DNA from 3 places in the Yersinia enterocolitica subsp. enterocolitica genome. Region 2 is predicted to be linked to each of the others. Evidence: predicted binding sites of a transcription regulator. Region 2 holds the regulator's gene; each other region holds the start of a gene.

Region 1 (6,338 bases), 850 kb from region 2:
CCCGTCAGCAACTGTTATTTAGATTATGCTGCTAAGGGTAATAGCCTCGCATTTCTGTGAGCAAATTAGTTAGATCCTCAACGTCATTGGTGGTGCAGGTAGGCACGCATCCCGATGAGCTTACTCAAGTAAGTGATTTGGGTAAGTGCGCGCAGCTAGCGCCCCTGCAACGTCAAGGACAAAGAGGATTAGTGCGTTCGCCCTTCAAGCGACTCGACATAAGGTTAAGATGGACGATTCTATGACTGACAAAAAAACTGTACCGCTTTCTGTTCTCGATTTATCACCGATAGCTCAGGGCAACACGCCACAAGATGCATTTCACGCCTCGCTGGACTTGGCTCAACATGCTGAAAAGTGGGGATACCACCGCTACTGGCTGGCTGAACATCATAATATGACCGGCATTGCCAGTGCTGCGACCTCTGTGCTAATTGGCTATATTGCCGGTGGCACCAGCACCATCCGCGTCGGTTCAGGTGGTGTTATGCTGCCAAACCATTCGCCATTAGTGATAGCTGAGCAGTTTGGTACCCTCGCCTCGCTGTATCCTGGCCGTATCGACCTCGGTCTGGGCCGGGCACCTGGCACTGATCAGCGCACCATGATGGCACTACGCCGACACCTCTCCGGTGAGGTAGATAACTTCCCGTCTGACGTGCGCGAACTGCAAAACTACTTTGCCGAGGTGCAACCTGGGCAAGCAGTCCAAGCGGTTCCCGGTCAAGGTTTGCATGTTCCTCTGTGGCTGCTGGGTTCCAGCCTGTATAGTGCACAACTGGCAGCAGCTATGGGGCTACCTTTCGCTTTCGCCTCGCATTTTGCGCCGGACATGCTATTCCAGGCGCTTAAATTGTATCGCGAAAACTTCAAACCCTCCGCTCAATGGCCGCAACCTTATGCGATTGTGTGTGTGAATGTCGTCGCCGCAGACAGCGAGCGTGATGCCCGTTTCTTGTTTACCTCAATGCAGCAGCAGTTTGTCAATTTGCGCCGTGGCACACCGGGGCAGCTTCCTCCGCCAGTCGAAGATATGGAGAAAATCTGCTCGCCAGCCGAACAGTTTGGTATTGATCAAGCACTGCGTCTGTCCATTATTGGTGATAAGAGTAAAGTCCGACACGGGCTTCAGTCGTTATTGCGTGAAACTCAGGCTGATGAGTTAATGGTGAATGGCCAGATCTTTGATCACCAGGCGAGATTATATTCATTTGAGATAGTTGCCAGCCTGCAACAAGACTTGCAACCTGGCGAGCATCTCTAATCTATTTATATCAATGAATTAGAGATATAATAAAACCAGCTCTAGGGCTGGTTTTATGTTTAACCATAAAGTCATCACAAACTCATCATTGAACTATTTCATTCAGCTAAAAAGTGTATTGAATTTGTTAGATAAAAATAGGTAATAATATAAATGCCATCAGAGGCGTAAAATAAACACGCTCTAATCCAATAAACTCTATTTTGAGTTTCCTACCCTTTTCGCTTTGCTCCATTTTCTTAAGAAAAATAAAATAGATGGCTGAAGTGAATCATAATAAAACCAATAACTCGCGCGATGTTTTATCGCCAGATACTCGTTTGAGGCAATTTTTGTATGTGATAACAACGCATTACTGTGCCAAGGAAACAGCAATTCCTTTCAGGGATCGACTCTTTACCTATGCCGGCTGGGCTAGTCTGACTCAACCTCTGCTTCAGCATCTTTTTTCGCAAAACTCGCGATATTCTGCGCCTTTATTGTCTCGCATTGCTCTACTGAAATAGTGCCTTTTGTTTTCCTATCTTGGTATTCTTTAAATGCCGGGTCCCAAATCCAATTATTTTTAAAGTATTCGCCTTCGGCTAATTTAGCGCAAAGATCTTCATTATTTAGCGAGGTTACAGGCGTTGAGCATGCAGTAAGAACAAAAGAAAAAAGAGGTATAACCAGCATATAAGCTTTCATATTTAGATCCTTATGATAAATAATTTTTTGTTTTTGTTTCAACGCAAATCTATCACAATGGCATGTAATCTTTCTTAATTTAAAAGAAAACATATGTAAATGAGCTATCAATTGTGAATTAATTATGATGCTAAATAATATGCAACTCAAATATCCGATTACAATAAAAAAATATAAGCTGAATTATTTTTATTTCTATTTTGATTAAGAATTGAAAGTAATAGATTATTTCCAATCTTCATTAGGTAAATCTGTTCCAAATATTTTTTGTTATTAGGCAAAATAAGCCCGTTTGATAAGCATAAAAAAACCAGCCCGAAGGCTGGTTTTTATGTTTAATCATCAAAGATGACTAATACTTATGCATCACCGAAACGACGACGAGCAGGTGCAGCAGGCGCTGCTGCATCATCACGACGTGGTGCAGCTGGACGCTGACCATCACGATTGCCACGACGCTGTTCGCCAGTACCGGCTGGAGCACGGTCACTACCGAATGAACGGCGAGGAGGAGCACCAGCGGCACCGTCACGACGTTCGCCACCGAATGAACGGCCAGCACCACCGCCACGACGCTCACCACCGTTACCACCTGCAGGGCGCTCACGGCGCTCATGCGGCTGTGCATCACCCAACAACTGCATGTTCAGCGGCTTGTTCAGGATACGGGTGCGAGTGAAGTGAGATAACATTTCGCCCGGCATGCCTTTCGGCAGTTCAATAGTTGAATGTGAAGCAAACAGCTTGATGTTACCGATGTAACGGCTGCTGATATCACCTTCGTTAGCGATAGCGCCAACGATATGACGAACTTCAACACCATCATCACGGCCAACTTCAATGCGGTACAGTTCCATCTCACCAACATCACGACGTTCGCGACGTGCTGGACGTTCGCCACCGTCACGGCTGTCAGAACGAGGTTCGCGACGGCTATCATTACGGTCACGACCGCGATCGCTACCACGGTCATCGCGAGTATTGAATTCACGCTGTGGACGACGTGGTGCTTCTGGAGGCAGAATCAGAGGACGTTCGCCCTGTGCCATTTTCAGCAGTGCAGCAGCCAGAGTTTCAATATCAAACTCTTCTTCTGGTTGCAGCTTAGCCAACAACGCACGGTACATATCCAAATCACTGCTTTCCAGCTGTTGGCCAACTTTAGCCGCAAATTTGGCTAAGCGACGTTCGCCCAGTAATTCTGCATTTGGCAATTGCACTGGTGGAATAGTCATCTTCATAGTACGTTCAATGTTCTGCAACAGACGACGTTCACGTCTATCAACGAACAGTAATGCACGACCAGCACGACCAGCACGACCGGTACGACCGATACGATGGACATAAGACTCTGAATCCATAGGGATATCATAGTTTACTACCAAGCTGATGCGCTCAACGTCCAAACCACGAGCCGCAACATCAGTTGCAATCAGAATATCTAAACGACCATTTTTCAGGCGTTCAAGAGTCTGCTCACGTGCAGCCTGGTTCATGTCACCATTTAATGCAGCGCTGTTATAACCGCTACGTTCCAAAGCTTCAGCCACTTCCAGCGTCGCGTTTTTGGTACGAACGAAAATGATAGCAGCGTCAAAATCTTCAGCTTCCAAGAAACGAACCAATGCATCGTTTTTACGAACACCGTCTACAACCCAATAGCTCTGGCTGATATCAGGACGGGTAGTCATGCTAGACTGAATGCGAACTTCCTGTGGCTCTTTCATAAAGCGACGGGTAATACGACGAATCGCTTCTGGCATAGTGGCAGAGAACAGCGCGGTCTGATGTTCAGCCGGGATCTGCGCCAGAATATTTTCCACGTCTTCGATAAAGCCCATGCGCAGCATTTCATCTGCTTCATCCAACACTAAACCACTCAGGTTGGACAGGTTAAGGGTACCGCGTTTCAGATGGTCTAACAGACGACCTGGGGTACCAACAACAACTTGTGGCCCCTGACGCAAAGCGCGTAATTGAACGTCATAACGCTGGCCACCATACAGGGCAACCACGTTAACGCCGTTCATATGTTTAGAGAAGCTAGATAATGCTTCAGCAACTTGAATAGCCAACTCACGAGTTGGAGCCAGTACTAACACTTGCGGTGCTTTCAGGCTTGGATCAATGTTGTGTAACAGCGGCAGACCAAATGCGGCTGTTTTGCCACTACCGGTTTGCGCCATGCCGAGAACATCACGGCCGTTCAACAGGTGTGGAATACACTCCAACTGGATAGGAGATGGTTTTTCATAACCAAGATCAGTCAGAGCAGAAAGAATTGGAGCGGACAGCCCCAGATCAGCAAAAGAGGTTTCAAGCTCAGTAGTCATGTACACGTGCCTCATTAATAATGGCGGCCAGTCTACATAACTCGTCGAGAAAATTTTCAGTCATTTTCATTGAAAAGTGTGAACCGGCTCAAATTAGATTATAAAACGAACAAAAAGGCCATCACCTGTTAGGGTGATTAACGTTGGCAAAAACCAAGGTAGTCAGGCTAATAGTTGTTCGTCAGCTATTGCTGGTCCGATTCCGATAGGTCGTCTTGTTCTTGGCCCAAAAGCGCCAATTCCAACAATGCATAGCGGTGCTCAACAAAGTTATGAACGTTGTTAGCTACCGTCAGTTTGAACAGCGCCGAAGCGGTGTCCTTGTCCCCCAGACTTAGGTAATGTTTACCTAAATAGAAGTCAGTTTCACTGAGATGCTCAGCGAGCGAAGTGTTATCCGTTGCATCTGCCTTAAGCCTTTCCATCAGCGTTTTTTCGCTGATCGTGCCCAGGTAGAATTCGACAATATTCCATCCCCATTGCCCTCTGTCCGATTTTTCATAGCGCTGTTGTAACGCTACTGCCGCTGTCTTGGGATCGATTTCTCTTTCCACTAGATACAGCCACAACGAACGGAAGGGATCATTTGGATCGTCTTGATAAAACGCCTGCAGATCATCCTGCGCCAACGGGAGTCGACCGCCATAATACAGAGCGATACCCCGGTTTAAACGCGCGTAATTGTAAGTTGGATCAAGCTCTAGTACAGAATCAAACGCTTCATAGGCAGCATCAAAATTGCCTGCCTGCGTTAAATAAATGCCCAGATAGTTAAAAACTTCTGGCATATCAGGACGAATAGCTAACGCTTGCGAAAAATCATTTCGCGCTAGTGCCCGTAGCCCGAGGCTATCATACAGCACTCCGCGCTCATATAAAAGCTGTGCGCGCTCATCATCCGTAAGTGCCCGACTTGCAAGGATTTGTTCCATGCGCGCCAGAATCACTTCCTGCTGCAACGTAGGTTGCAACGGGATTGCCAATACCTCGTCTTTACGCCAATCATGGTTGCTGCATCCTGCCAGCATGAGTGCTGTCACAACGTAACACCAGCGCAAGAAAGGCTTCATTTCCTACTCCCGAAGACAAACATTGGATAAATATCCTTTCATCCATTTGTTTAACACAAGAGCATCCTGCCCTCGAGATAACACAGCTCCTCACTCATGAGTAAGGAGCTGTGGAATACTAATTACTCTGCTGCTTCTGGTGCCGATGCTTCTGCATCAGGAGTAGTCGCTTCTTTCATGCTCAGGCGGATACGACCTTGGCGATCAACTTCGATAACTTTAACCGGTACTTCCTGACCCATCTGCAGGTAATCAGTCACTTTATCAACACGCTTGTCAGCGATTTGAGAAATATGTACCAAGCCTTCTTTACCGCCGCCGATGGCAACAAATGCACCGAAATCAACGATACGAGTAACTTTACCCGCATAGATACGGTTCACTTCGATTTCAGCAGTAATCTCTTCGATACGACGGATAGCATGTTTCGCTTTGTCGCCGTCAGTTGCTGCAATCTTAATGGTGCCATCATCTTCGATTTCAATGGTGGTGCCAGTTTCATCAGTCAGCGCACGAATCACAGAACCGCCTTTACCGATCACATCCTTGATTTTCTCAGGATTGATTTTCATGGTGTAGATACGTGGAGCAAACTCAGAGATATCGCCGCGCGGTGTGCTGATAGCCTGTTCCATAACACCCAGAATGTGCAGACGCGCACCCTTAGCCTGGTTCAGAGCTACCTGCATGATTTCGCGGGTAATACCTTCAATTTTAATGTCCATCTGCAGTGCGGTGATACCGTCACGGCTACCGGCTACTTTAAAGTCCATGTCGCCCAAGTGATCTTCGTCACCCAGAATGTCAGACAGAACAACAAAGTTTTCATCTTCTTTAACCAGACCCATTGCGATACCAGCAACAGCGGCTTTAATCGGCACACCTGCGTCCATCAGGGCCAGAGAAGCACCACAAACAGAAGCCATTGAGGAAGAACCGTTAGACTCGGTGATTTCAGAAACCACACGCACAGTGTAAGGGAAC
Region 2 (6,338 bases):
TTTGGCCTCTTTATTTTTACGCTTTGCTGTGCAACTTGCGCCGACGCCAAATACCGTGGTGCGGCTGTTGTTGCCATGCCAGAGATGAAACGGTATGCATTACACTGAGATGTGACAAGATACGCCGTAAATTGCGTTCCGATTCAGATATTTGTGTATCAGGATCGATGTCTGGCATTTGCACAAAATCGTTATTCCCCTCACTGTTATCCGATTCCAATCGTTGCTGGCATTGCTGAATCGCCATCTCACAAAGCTGTAAATATTCTTCCGCCAATTTAACAGTCAGCTGAATGTGGCGTTTATCTGATTCTAGCGGTGATTCTTCCAATGGGTAAGCGCGAGTCAGGATGGTCATCTCATTGATATGCCCAACAATAAGCTCGCTATGAGTAGCCCATAGGCGCATGTCGGCCAAATATTTTGAGTTAAATCCGGGTTCTTGCATGGCCTGATTCAGTGAGCTCAGGACCGCATTGCTGGCTTTGTTCACCTGAATGCGTTCATAGGAGAGTTGCCCGATATCTGGATTAGGTTTCAGTAGGATGCGCAGGATCTTCTGATAACTCTCCAATGCTTGATGCGCATTCTTTCGCAGCAAACCGCTTTGCCACTGTGGCCACAGCCATAGTGCGCTGGCGAAGGCCAATGCACAGCCGATTAAGGTATCCAGCAATCGTGGAACTAAAAAGTCGGCGCCCTCTCCGGTCAATAATTGCAAGATATACACTGTAGTGATGGTTCTAAAGATGACTGACCAGCCATAGTTTTTGCGCTGAACCAGATAGGCTATCAATGTGATGAGCAACATAATGCTCAGCGTAGTCCCTTCCGGCATTTGAAAATGCAGCAGGGCCGCGGCGAGTAACAGCCCAATCAGAGTGCCCAAGGCTCGGTGGTGAATCCGAATTTTAGTGGCGTTATAGCCGTTTTGCGTCACCAACATGATGGTGAGTAAAATCCAATAAGGTTTAGGCAGATGGATCAGGCTACCAATATAACTGCCCGCTGCCAGCGTTACGCCCATGCGGCCTGCATCACGTAATGCGCTGGATTTAAATGATAGATAGCCAACAAGCGCTGGCCAGAATGGTTGAGATAGTTGGCTTGACATCAAATCGCGGTCATATTGCGGGCGCTGATCGCTCAGGATCTGGGTAATGTGGCTGATATGGTAATAGCAGAATTGTGCCACCGGATTATCAGGATGTTGCTGGGCAACCTCTTCCAGCTCGACCAGCGCATCACCGGCACTGAAATGGGTCTTCGCGCGGTGGTGATAGAGAATATTATCGGCGATGGTGCGCATTTGTGTTGAGATAATCTGCACATTACGTTCAAGGATGGCTTCTATTGAACTCTGCTCTATCAGCTCTTGCGCCTTTTCTGACTGATTCATCGCCGCAGTGATATGTTCCTGCAAATCAAGCGCCATCTGAAAGAGTATCAGTAGCCGCTTTTGCTCTTTTTTGGTGGCATTGGGTAGTAGATTAAACTGTTGATAAAGTTGGTTAATTTTATCCATAATACCTTGCTGCCTATCCAGCAGGGCTGGCATCGCTTTTTCCGCATCCTGGTGCTGACCAAGCAAAGAGTAGGCAGCATCGCAATAATCGGCCAACAGATGATAAAGCTGGCTCAGTGGCTCACGGATGGGCTGGTCTTTACATAACCGAAACCATAGCCAGGTAAATACCCCGTACCAGAGAGTCCCCACGGCACACATCAATGGCGCTTGCCAAATAGGCGCACGGCCTACCATGCTGAGACTAAAAATAGCGGCGATCAACGCTGCCGGGAGCAACCGGCCGTTGAGCTGGCTGATAGCACCACTTACCCCCAACGTTAATGCGAGACCAAGCATCACCACCGGTAATGGGATATCCCACAGCAGTAATTGTTGAGTCAGAAAACTACTGAAGGTAAAGAGTGTCCCGCCGACAATCAGCCGCCGGAAGAAATGTTGATGGGGAGTATCGAGCGAAGCAATATTACAGCAGGCGGGTATCAGGGAGAACATCAACCCCAGCCGCAATTCCCCCACGGCAAACCCCAATGCCGCCGGTAAGCAGAGAACCAGTGTTTGGCGGAGCGCATAATTAACTTCAGGATGATAAATAAGCCGTTGCCATTTCATGTAGGCCCCAGAAATTTATTAATCACACAAAAGAAAACCGGTGCCGAAGTAGCAGCACCGGTTTATAGGGAATTAACGGGTGCCGTAAACGACAATCGTTTTACCGTGTGCGGAGATCAGATTTTGATCTTCCAGCATTTTTAGTATCCGCCCCACAGTTTCGCGGGAGCAGCCAACTATTTGACCAATTTCCTGGCGGGTAATCTTTATCTGCATCCCATCTGGGTGGGTCATGGCATCAGGTTGTTTTGCCAGATTAAGCAGCGTTTGTGCAATGCGTCCAGTCACATCAAGGAAAGCAAGGTTACCCACTTTCTCAGATGTTATCTGTAAGCGATTCGCCATTTGTGAAGACAGGCGCATCAAGATATCTGGATTGACCTGAATTAACTGGCGGAATTTTTTGTAAGAAATTTCAGCCACTTCACAGGCAGTTTTTGCTCTGACCCAGGCACTACGTTCTTGGCCTTCTTCAAATAATCCAAGTTCGCCGATGAAATCTCCCTGGTTGAGATAGGAGAGAATCATCTCTTTACCTTCTTCATCTTTGATCAGCACCGCAACGGAGCCTTTCACGATGTAGTAAAGTGTTTCGGCCTTTTCACCTTGGTGAATTAGCGTACTCTTCGATGGATATTTGTGGATATGGCAATGAGACAGGAACCATTCGAGAGTCGGGTCTGTTTGTGGCTTGCCGAGAACCATTCGCTGTTATCCTCTGTTGTTATCGCTGCCTAACTTAACAGGGCTCAGAGTTCCCTGTACGGCGTGCTTATAAAATACACTTTCTCTTAGCATATTAATTTGCTCAACTGCCGAAAGGTATAGCCAAGATAGGTACCGGATAGAAACCCTTCACTGAGTATTGAGAAGCTACCCTATTTAATTCTAAAAACAATACTTTCGGTTCTGTTTGTAGCACAGGATGAGGCTAGTGTCTTGTGTTGTATCGCTTCAGCATGATGAACATCGGGTTACATTGCCAGTTTGTAAATGAAAGGGTAGTCTGAATCGGAAAATTTAACCGGGAGCAAGAGTTATGCAGGCACGTGTAAAGTGGGTTGAAGGGCTAACATTTTTAGGTGAGTCCGCTTCAGGTCATCAAGTTTTAATGGATGGGAATGCTGGAGACAAAGCCCCCAGTCCGATGGAAATGTTGTTAATGTCGGCCGGTGGCTGTAGTGCAATTGATGTCGTTTCTATCTTACAGAAAGGGCGTAACGATGTGCGCGATTGCGAAGTGACATTAACCTCGCAGCGCCGGGAAGAAGCACCGCGCCTGTTTACGCAAATTAACCTGCATTTTATTGTCAGCGGCAAAGGTTTGACGGATAAAATCGTTGAGCGTGCGGTTGAGCTTTCGGCTGAGAAGTATTGCTCGGTTTCTTTAATGTTGGGGAAAGCGGCGACTATTACCCACAGTTTTGAAATCCGTGACATCGCCTAAGCAAACCCTTCGTACTTGAAGCTGCAGGGTTGTTAGCTGCGCTCGCTCACCCGAATCACTTACTTATGTAAGCTCATCGGGATGAGTTCGCTTGCCGCCTACCTGCAGCCCCAACTACTTTGGGTTGGGATAGCATCAAATTATTTTTTCTTTCCAACAATTGCTTTACTGCAACGCCAAGGACGAAGGAGATTAGCCTATTTTTTTGCCTTCCAGTAGTTGCTGCACCAACGGCGCCATAATCAGCTCCATTGCCAGCCCCATCTTCCCGCCGGGTACCACCAATGTATTGATATTGGAAATAAACGACCCTTGCAACATTGCGAGCAAGTAAGGGAAATCGATTTGATCCAAACCTCTGAAGTGAATGACGACAAAACTTTCATCCAGTGACGGAATGGCTTTGGCGGCAAATGGATTAGAGGTATCAACCGTCGGAACGCGTTGGAAGTTAATATGGGTGCGTGAGAACTGTGGCGTAATGTAGTTAATGTAGTCATCCATGGACCGCACCACGGAATCCATCACCGCTTCACGGGAATGGCCGCGCTCCCCGGTATCGCGGACTAATTTCTGAATCCACTCCAGGTTGACTATCGGTACCACGCCGACCAGCAAGTCGACATGTTTTGCGACATCATGATGTTCGGTCACGACCCCGCCGTGCAGCCCTTCATAAAACAGCACATCAGTGGGTTCCGGCAGCGCCTCCCAAGGGGTGAATGTGCCTGGGATCTGGTTATAGGGCACGGCTTCATCATAGGTATGGAGATACTTACGTGAGCGCCCAGTTCCATGCTCGCCGTATTGCGACACACTCTCTTCTAACTGACCAAAGTCATTGGCTTCTGGGCCAAAATAGCTAATATGTCGGCCTTGATCCCGTGCCTTACGGATGACGGTATCCATTTCAGGACGGGTATAGCGATGGAAGCTGTCACCTTCAATTTGCGCTGCACGGATATTCAATTGCTGAAAAATTTTGCGAAACGCCAGACTGGTGGTGGTTGTCCCTGCGCCACTTGAGCCGGTGACGGCTATAACCGGATGTTTAATTGACATATTAGCTGTAACTCCATGGGGTTAGATCCTCAGTGGGCGGGCTTAAACGGTCTGTTTTTTCTTGTTAATGGTTATTTTTAGGGCAAAGTGCCCAGCTTGTCACCCTGATTTTACTTAGAGGATAGGGTAACAACGCATGGGTTATGGCAGCTCTTCTGCTCCGGCCCGAAAGGCGCCGCGTGGCATGATATTGATGGTTTCGTGTAGCTCTGACCAAACTAATACCGCCTCACCACTGACTAATTGACGGCGTACGTCTTCGACTTTTTGCTCCAATGAGCGCTCATGTTCGCCGTAATCCGTGCCTTCACGTAATACAAAGGCCTCCAGCAGATTATCCAGCGTTTCGCTGTCGACTTGCTGCCAGGGGATTATCATGATTGTTGCTCCAAATAAGGGGAAAGCCAGGCTGGAATACGTTGTTCCAACCACATTTGTGGATGTTTTAACGAGCCACTGACAAAACCGACGTGGCCGCCGTGCTCAGTGAGCTGATAATCAATATTGTCCGGTAACTGGTGTAGATTCGGGATAACTTCAGCGGTCATAAACGGGTCATCTTTGGCATGAATGATAAGCAGTGGCGTTGTAATTTGCGGCAATAGCGGTAAAGCGCTGCAACGGCGATAGTAATCCAGTGCATCATTGAAGCCATGTATTCTCGCCGTGATGACATCATCAAACTCTTTGATTCGCCGCAGGCCTTTCAGTTGAGGCAGATCTAAAGGCAGGCTATCGGGGTAATACAATAGCTTGCGGGTGGCATTCAATTTGAGTTGATTTAACAAATAGCGCTGATAGACACGCGAGAAACCTTGTTCCATGCGGTTGGCGCAAGGCTCCAGCATCAGTGGTGCAGAAACCACCACGGCTGCCTCTAATAAGCTCTCTTGCCCTTGCTCAGCCAAATAGAGCGCCAGCATATTGCCGCCCAAAGAGACACCAACCGCTGCAGTGGGCACCTGACCATAGCATTCCCGCAACCAACGCAGAAAAAAGCGCGCATCTTCTGTTTCACCGGAGTGATAAATGCGTGACTTACGATTTGGCTCGCCACTGCATCCGCGAAAATGCATCACCACACCCAGCCACCCTTTGTCTTGCCAGGCGCGCAGCAAACCGTGGGCATAGGGGCTGTAAAAATTCCCTTCCAGCCCGTGGAATAGCACCACTCTGGGTTTATCCCGTGCCAGCTCGGGGTTTTCACTCCAGGCCAGATCGACAAAATCCCCATCGGGCAATTCCAGCCGTTGCCAAAAAGGTTGCAGTTGCACCCTCCGCCTGACCAGCCGTGGCAGCAGCGTTTGCAGATGTGGATTGCTGGCACCGGCCAGCGGGCGAAATATTTCATGCATATTGTGAATGGAAATCATGTCGTTGCTCTTGTGTGATCAATAGCACACTGTTAGCTTCATGGGTATATCGCGCATCATTTTGGGTGAGAGGCACCCGTCTCATGGAACTGAGTTTATTTCTTTCAATGGTAGGTTTTCTCTGGGTTGCCGCTATCACCCCCGGCCCAAACAATATGCTGTTAACTTCAGCTGGGGCCAATTTTGGTTTTATGCGATCTATCTGGTTGATGTTAGGCATTATGTTAGGCATGCAAAGCATGCTATTGCTGGTGGCGTTTGGTGTCGGTGGCCTGATTCTGATTTACCCCTCCTTGCACTTAGTTCTGAAAATCCTGGG
Region 3 (6,338 bases), 1.4 Mb from region 2:
GCACGCCGCGTTTAGCGGAGTTAGGGTCACTGGCAACCACCACGGCGTTGTAGAGATTAAGCGGACCGTCTGCCCCCAGAGCGGTGGCCGGGCGCATTGCCCCAACCATCACCACAGGCTTATCACAATTGACAGTTAAATCGAGGAAATAGGCAGTTTCCTCCAATGTATCAGTCCCATGAGTGATGACGAATCCGTCGGTTTTGGCACAATCAGCATTAATTTTTTTCGCTAATTTCAGCCAAACTTCATCATTCATATCCTGAGAACCGATATTGACCACTTGCTCACCCTGAATATTGGCGAGTTTTTTCATTTCTGGCACAGCGTTAACCAGAGCATCGACCCCTAGTTTGCCCGCAGTATAGTTAGATTTAGTGGCTGAATCACCGCCACCGGCAATAGTTCCCCCGGTCGCCAATAAGGTAATATTGGGCAGAGCAAAGGCCGAACCGCTGATCCCTGCTAAGATTCCGGCTAAGACAGTTAGCTTTATAGATTTCATATTATGACTCCATTATTTATAAGCTAGTGAATTATCCGGAATATCCACACGAAAACTGTGACATTTACTGTGCTTTAGGAATACATGGAGCTATTAACTAAAAACCCGTATGATTGCGCGTTTTTAGTACCGCCAAAAAGTGAAGACCATGACCCAAACCTTTATTCCCGGCAAAGACGCCGCGCTGGAAGACTCTATCTCCCGCTTTCAGCAAAAACTGAGCGACCTCGGTTTTAATATTGAAGAAGCCTCCTGGCTGAACCCAGTTCCTCACGTTTGGTCGGTACATATCCGCGATCGTGACTGCCCGCTGTGCTTTACCAACGGTAAAGGTGCCAGCAAGAAAGCCGCACTGGCGTCGGCCTTGGGTGAATATTTCGAGCGTTTATCCACTAACTATTTCTTTGCCGACTTCTATCTGGGTAAAGCTATTGCTGAGGGTGATTTCGTTCACTACCCAAATGAGAAATGGTTCCCAATTCCTGAAGATGATTTATTACCGGAAGGTATTCTGGATGAGCGCTTGCTGGCGTTTTACGATCCAGAAAACGAACTGGTCGCCAGTGACCTGGTGGATTTGCAGTCAGGGAATGCGGCGCGCGGTATTTGCTCTCTGCCATTCACCCGCCAATCAGATTTAGAAACCGTCTATATTCCAATGAATATTATCGGCAATCTGTATGTTTCAAACGGCATGTCTGCGGGCAATACCGCCAATGAAGCTCGCGTACAGGCATTATCCGAAGTGTTTGAACGTTCAGTGAAGAATCGCATTATCGCGGAATCTATCAGCTTGCCGGAAATCCCGACCGAGGTGTTAAACCGCTATCCGGGCGTGGTAGAAGCTATCGCAAAACTGGAAGAGGAAGGTTTCCCGATCCTGTCATACGATGCCTCTTTAGGTGGCAAATACCCGGTAATTTGTGTGGTGTTGTTTAACCCGTCAAACGGAACATGTTTTGCTTCATTCGGCGCACATCCAGACTTCGGTGTGGCCCTTGAGCGTACCGTCACTGAGCTATTGCAAGGCCGTAGCCTCAAAGACTTAGATGTATTCACCGCGCCAACCTTTGATGATGAAGAAGTAGCCGAACATACCAATCTGGAAACACACTTTATCGATTCAAGCGGTTTAATCAGCTGGGATATGTTTAAACAACAGGCTGATTATCCCTTCGTGGATTGGAGCTTTAAAGGTACGACAGAAGAAGAGTTTGCCACCTTAATGGCTATCTTCAAGCAAGAAGACGCAGAAGTGTACATCGCTGATTATGAACACTTAGGAGTGTATGCTTGCCGAATTTTGGTGCCGGGGATGTCTGATATTTATCCAGCTGAAGATCTGCTGATGGCGAACAACACCATGGGCGTGCACCTGCGTGATACCTTGCTGGCGCTGCCAGACAGTGATTGGCAACCAGAGCAGTATCTGGAACTCATTCAGACTCTGGATGATGAAGGGTTGGATGATTTCGCCCGCGTCCGCGAGCTGCTGGGTATTGCCTCCGGTAAAGATAACGGCTGGTACACACTGCGGGTGGGTGAGTTGAAATCTATGCTGGCGCTGGCTGGCGGTGATTTGGAGCAGGCGCTGATTTGGGTGGAATGGACGCAAGATTTCAACTCTTCGGTCTTTACCGCAAAACAGGCAAACTACTATCGTTGCCTACAAACTCTGTTGCTGTTAACTCAAGAGCCAGACCGCGACCCAGCGCAATATTACAATGCATTCGTGAAGATGTATGGTCAGGAAGCTGTAGAGGCTGCATCCGCAGCCATCGCCGGTGAAGAGCGCTTCAATGGCCTGTTCAGTGTGGATGAAGATCTCAAAGCCCTGCCAGCACACCAGGCGCTGTTGGGTGCTTACGCTAAATTGCAGGCGGCGAAACGCCGTTATTGGGCAAAAAGCGAGTAACTCTTCGGCCCTATAGATTTCAGTTAATTATCTGTCGGAGCTGACAAAGTCAATTGAAGGGGAATCGGGCCGTTGGGATCGTAGTCGCGTAAGCGACCGCAGCGCCCCTAGGTGCGGTAAACCCTTCACTCACTGAACTATCAGCAACTTTGTCATTAAACTCAAGCGGCATTGCGCCGCTTCAGACTGCTGACAAAACCCAACGACTCGATCTTGCAAGGTGAAGGCAGGTAGAAGAGTAAAGCGTCCGCGCCAGGGACGGCGCGGGTCGAGCCCCCAGGGAAGGGTTTACGGCGTCTTTACGATCTGCCTGTTTTCACCGTTACGGGCACTTTGTCAATAACCTCCGCTTTTTATCGCAAATTTTTCGGCTATTAATTTCTGCAATTATTCCTAACCAAAATAAATACCAATGACACCAGCCAACAATTGTTTTTGTCATAAAAAAACGTTATTTTCTGACGCCGTTTTGGGTAAAAACAGCACCTTTAAACAAACATTATTTACCCATCATGGAAAGCAGAAAAATAGGTAAATAAATAGTAAAATTTTAATGACGACGGTGAGTTAAAATAGCTACAAATGCTGCTTTTAGTTAACGTTCTCAACGGCTTTAAAACAGTGTAATCAAAAATTTTTATAAATCTTAAAATATTTTTTTATTTTAAAAATCAAAAAGTTAACCTCATTAAGCACACATTTAGTAGTGTTTTAAAGCGAACTAAACTCTCGCAATATGATCCACATCAATTTTCACGCTATACTGCTTTGCTAGTATCTCGTTGTGCTTTATTAACCCTTAAGAGAGAGTTAGTGTGAAAGCTGACAACCCCTTCGATGCATTATTACCTGCGGCAATGGCTAAAGTAGCCGAAGATGCCGGTGTCTATAAAGCCACCAAGCATCCGCTAAAAACTTTTTATTTAGCGATTACTGCTGGTGTGTTTATTTCAATTGCGTTTGTTTTTTATATTACAGCGACTACCGGTACTGCTGGCGTGCCTTTCGGTTTTGCCAAGTTGGTAGGTGGTATTTGCTTCTCCCTGGGGCTAATGTTAGTGGTGGTATGTGGTGGTGATCTTTTCACTTCTACTGTTCTGACTACGGTGGCCAAAGCCAGTGGCCGTATTACCTGGCGTCAACTGGGATGCAACTGGGTTAATGTCTATATTGGGAACCTGTGCGGTGCGCTATTCTTCGTGTGCCTTATTTGGTTCGCGGGCCAATATACTGTGGCAAATGGTCAATGGGGCTTGAATGTTTTACAAACAGCCGACCACAAATTGCACCATACTTTTGTTGAAGCAGTATGTTTGGGTATTTTGGCCAACTTAATGGTCTGCCTGGCGGTTTGGATGAGCTACTCCGGCCGTACCATAATGGACAAAATGTTTGCGATGATTTTACCGGTGGGCATGTTTGTTGCCAGCGGTTTTGAGCATAGCATCGCAAATATGTTTATGATTCCTATGGGTATAGTGATTAAAAACTTTGCTTCGCCTGAGTTCTGGCAATCCATAGGAGCAGCACCTGAGCAATTTGCTAACTTAACCGTAAGTAACTTTATTATTGATAACCTGATCCCAGTCACTATCGGCAACATCATTGGTGGCGGATTATTGGTAGGTTTGACTTACTGGGTAATTTATCTGCGCGGTGACCAGCAACACTAAGTGTGGCCGCACACGGTTTTCGAAGAAATTCACATTAAAAGGTAGATGCATTATGACCGAACTTAATGAAAAATTGGCCAAAGCATGGCAAGGTTTTACCCAAGGTGACTGGCAAAAAGAAGTCAACGTTCGTGACTTCATCCAGAAAAACTACACCCCTTATGAAGGCGATGAGTCCTTCCTTGCCGGCTCTACCGAAGCGACCGACAAGTTGTGGGCGCAAGTTATGGAAGGTATCAAACTGGAAAACCGCACTCATGCGCCAGTTGATTTCGATACCGACGTAGCAGCGACCATCATTTCACACGATGCTGGCTACATTAATAAAGATCTGGAAACCATCGTTGGTTTGCAGACTGAAAAACCATTGAAACGTGCCCTGATCCCATTCGGCGGCATCAAAATGGTAGAAGGTTCTTGCAAAGTTTACGGTCGTGAACTTGACCCGCAACTGAAAAAAGTCTTCACCGAATACCGTAAAACACATAACCAAGGTGTGTTTGACGTTTATACCAAAGACATCCTGAACTGCCGTAAATCTGGTGTACTGACTGGTTTGCCAGATGCTTATGGCCGTGGCCGTATCATCGGTGACTATCGTCGTGTAGCCGTTTACGGTATCGACTTCCTGATGAAAGACAAACTGGCTCAGTTCAACTCTTTGCAGGATGACCTGGAAAACGGTAAAGACCTGGAAATGACCATTCAGCTGCGCGAAGAAATTGCTGAACAGCATCGCGCTCTGGGTCAAATCAAAGAAATGGCAGCCAAATATGGTTGTGATATTTCTGGGCCAGCAACTAACGCCAAAGAAGCAGTACAGTGGACTTACTTCGGCTACCTGGCTGCGGTTAAATCTCAGAACGGCGCTGCAATGTCCTTCGGCCGTGTTTCTACCTTCCTCGATGTTTATATCGAACGTGATATGAAAGAAGGTAAACTGACTGAAATCGAAGCGCAGGAACTGATTGACCATTTGGTAATGAAACTGCGTATGGTTCGCTTCCTGCGTACCCCTGAGTATGATGAGCTGTTCTCTGGTGACCCAATCTGGGCAACTGAGTCTCTGGCTGGTATGGGCGTTGATGGCCGTACTCTGGTGACTAAAACTAGCTTCCGCTTCTTGAACACCCTGTACACCATGGGGCCGTCTCCAGAGCCGAACATGACCATCCTGTGGTCTGAAAAGCTGCCACTGAACTTCAAAAAATATGCAGCTAAAGTGTCTATCGATACTTCATCTGTACAGTATGAAAACGATGACCTGATGCGTCCTGACTTCAACAACGATGACTATGCCATCGCATGTTGTGTTAGCCCGATGATTGTCGGTAAACAAATGCAGTTCTTCGGCGCGCGTGCCAACCTGGCGAAAACCATGTTGTATGCAATTAACGGCGGCGTTGATGAAAAAATGAAGATCCAGGTTGGCCCGAAAGAAGCGCCAATGATGGATGAAGTGCTGGACTATGACAAAGTCATGGAACGCATGGATCACTTTATGGATTGGCTGGCTAAACAATACGTTACTGCGCTGAACATCATCCATTACATGCATGACAAGTACAGCTACGAAGCTGCACTGATGGCCCTGCATGACCGTGATGTTTACCGTACTATGGCGTGTGGTATTGCAGGCCTGTCTGTTGCTGCTGACTCCCTGTCTGCTATCAAATATGCCAAAGTAAGCACCATTCGTGATGCTGATGGCTTGGCTATCGACTTCAATATCGAAGGCGAATATCCACAGTTTGGTAACAACGACTCACGCGTTGATGACATCGCTTGTGACCTGGTTGAGCGCTTCATGAAGAAAATTCAGAAGCTGCGTACTTACCGTGGTGCAGTCGCAACTCAGTCTGTGCTGACCATCACCTCTAACGTGGTTTATGGTAAGAAAACAGGTAACACCCCAGATGGCCGCCGCGCTGGCGCTCCATTCGGTCCAGGTGCTAACCCAATGCACGGTCGTGACCAGAAAGGTGCTGTTGCCTCTCTGACTTCTGTTGCTAAACTGCCGTTTGCTTACGCGAAAGATGGTATTTCTTACACCTTCTCCATCGTGCCAAACGCACTGGGTAAAGACGACGAAGTTCGTAAAGCTAACCTGGCAGGTCTGATGGATGGTTACTTCCATCACGAGGCGTCCATCGAAGGTGGTCAACACCTGAACGTGAACGTAATGAACCGCGAAATGCTGTTAGATGCGATGGAAAATCCGGAAAAATATCCGCAATTGACCATC

The links. Region 2 encodes CRP, which controls carbon source genes, mostly activating them, when cyclic AMP is high. Its sites were predicted from a motif close to ATGTGANNNNNNTCACAT; they were not measured.
Positions count from the first base shown of each region.
Region 1: a site for CRP is predicted at 4,361-4,378, ahead of yrbN (protein YrbN). Genes of this name have one in related genera too.
Region 3: a site for CRP is predicted at 3,155-3,172, ahead of focA (formate transporter FocA). Genes of this name have one in related genera too.

Region 1 covers NZ_LR590469.1:3,855,398-3,861,735, reverse strand. The annotation lists gene FGL26_RS18310 (luciferase-like monooxygenase) at 242-1,264, shown strand; gene FGL26_RS18305 (lipoprotein) at 1,679-1,951, opposite strand; gene FGL26_RS18300 (DEAD/DEAH family ATP-dependent RNA helicase) at 2,311-4,284, opposite strand; gene yrbN (protein YrbN) at 4,274-4,348, opposite strand; gene nlpI (lipoprotein NlpI) at 4,470-5,354, opposite strand; gene pnp (polyribonucleotide nucleotidyltransferase) at 5,477-6,338, opposite strand, start outside.
Region 2 covers NZ_LR590469.1:3,003,411-3,009,748, reverse strand. The annotation lists gene FGL26_RS14495 (YccS/YhfK family putative transporter) at 17-2,137, opposite strand; gene crp (cAMP-activated global transcriptional regulator CRP) at 2,210-2,842, opposite strand; gene FGL26_RS14485 (OsmC family protein) at 3,177-3,584, shown strand; gene FGL26_RS14480 (phosphoribulokinase) at 3,777-4,646, opposite strand; gene FGL26_RS14475 (YheU family protein) at 4,788-5,024, opposite strand; gene FGL26_RS14470 (hydrolase) at 5,021-6,001, opposite strand; gene FGL26_RS14465 (LysE family translocator) at 6,103-6,338, shown strand, end outside.
Region 3 covers NZ_LR590469.1:1,564,114-1,570,451, forward strand. The annotation lists gene ansB (L-asparaginase 2) at 1-505, opposite strand, end outside; gene ycaO (30S ribosomal protein S12 methylthiotransferase accessory factor YcaO) at 654-2,420, shown strand; gene focA (formate transporter FocA) at 3,236-4,093, shown strand; gene pflB (formate C-acetyltransferase) at 4,146-6,338, shown strand, end outside.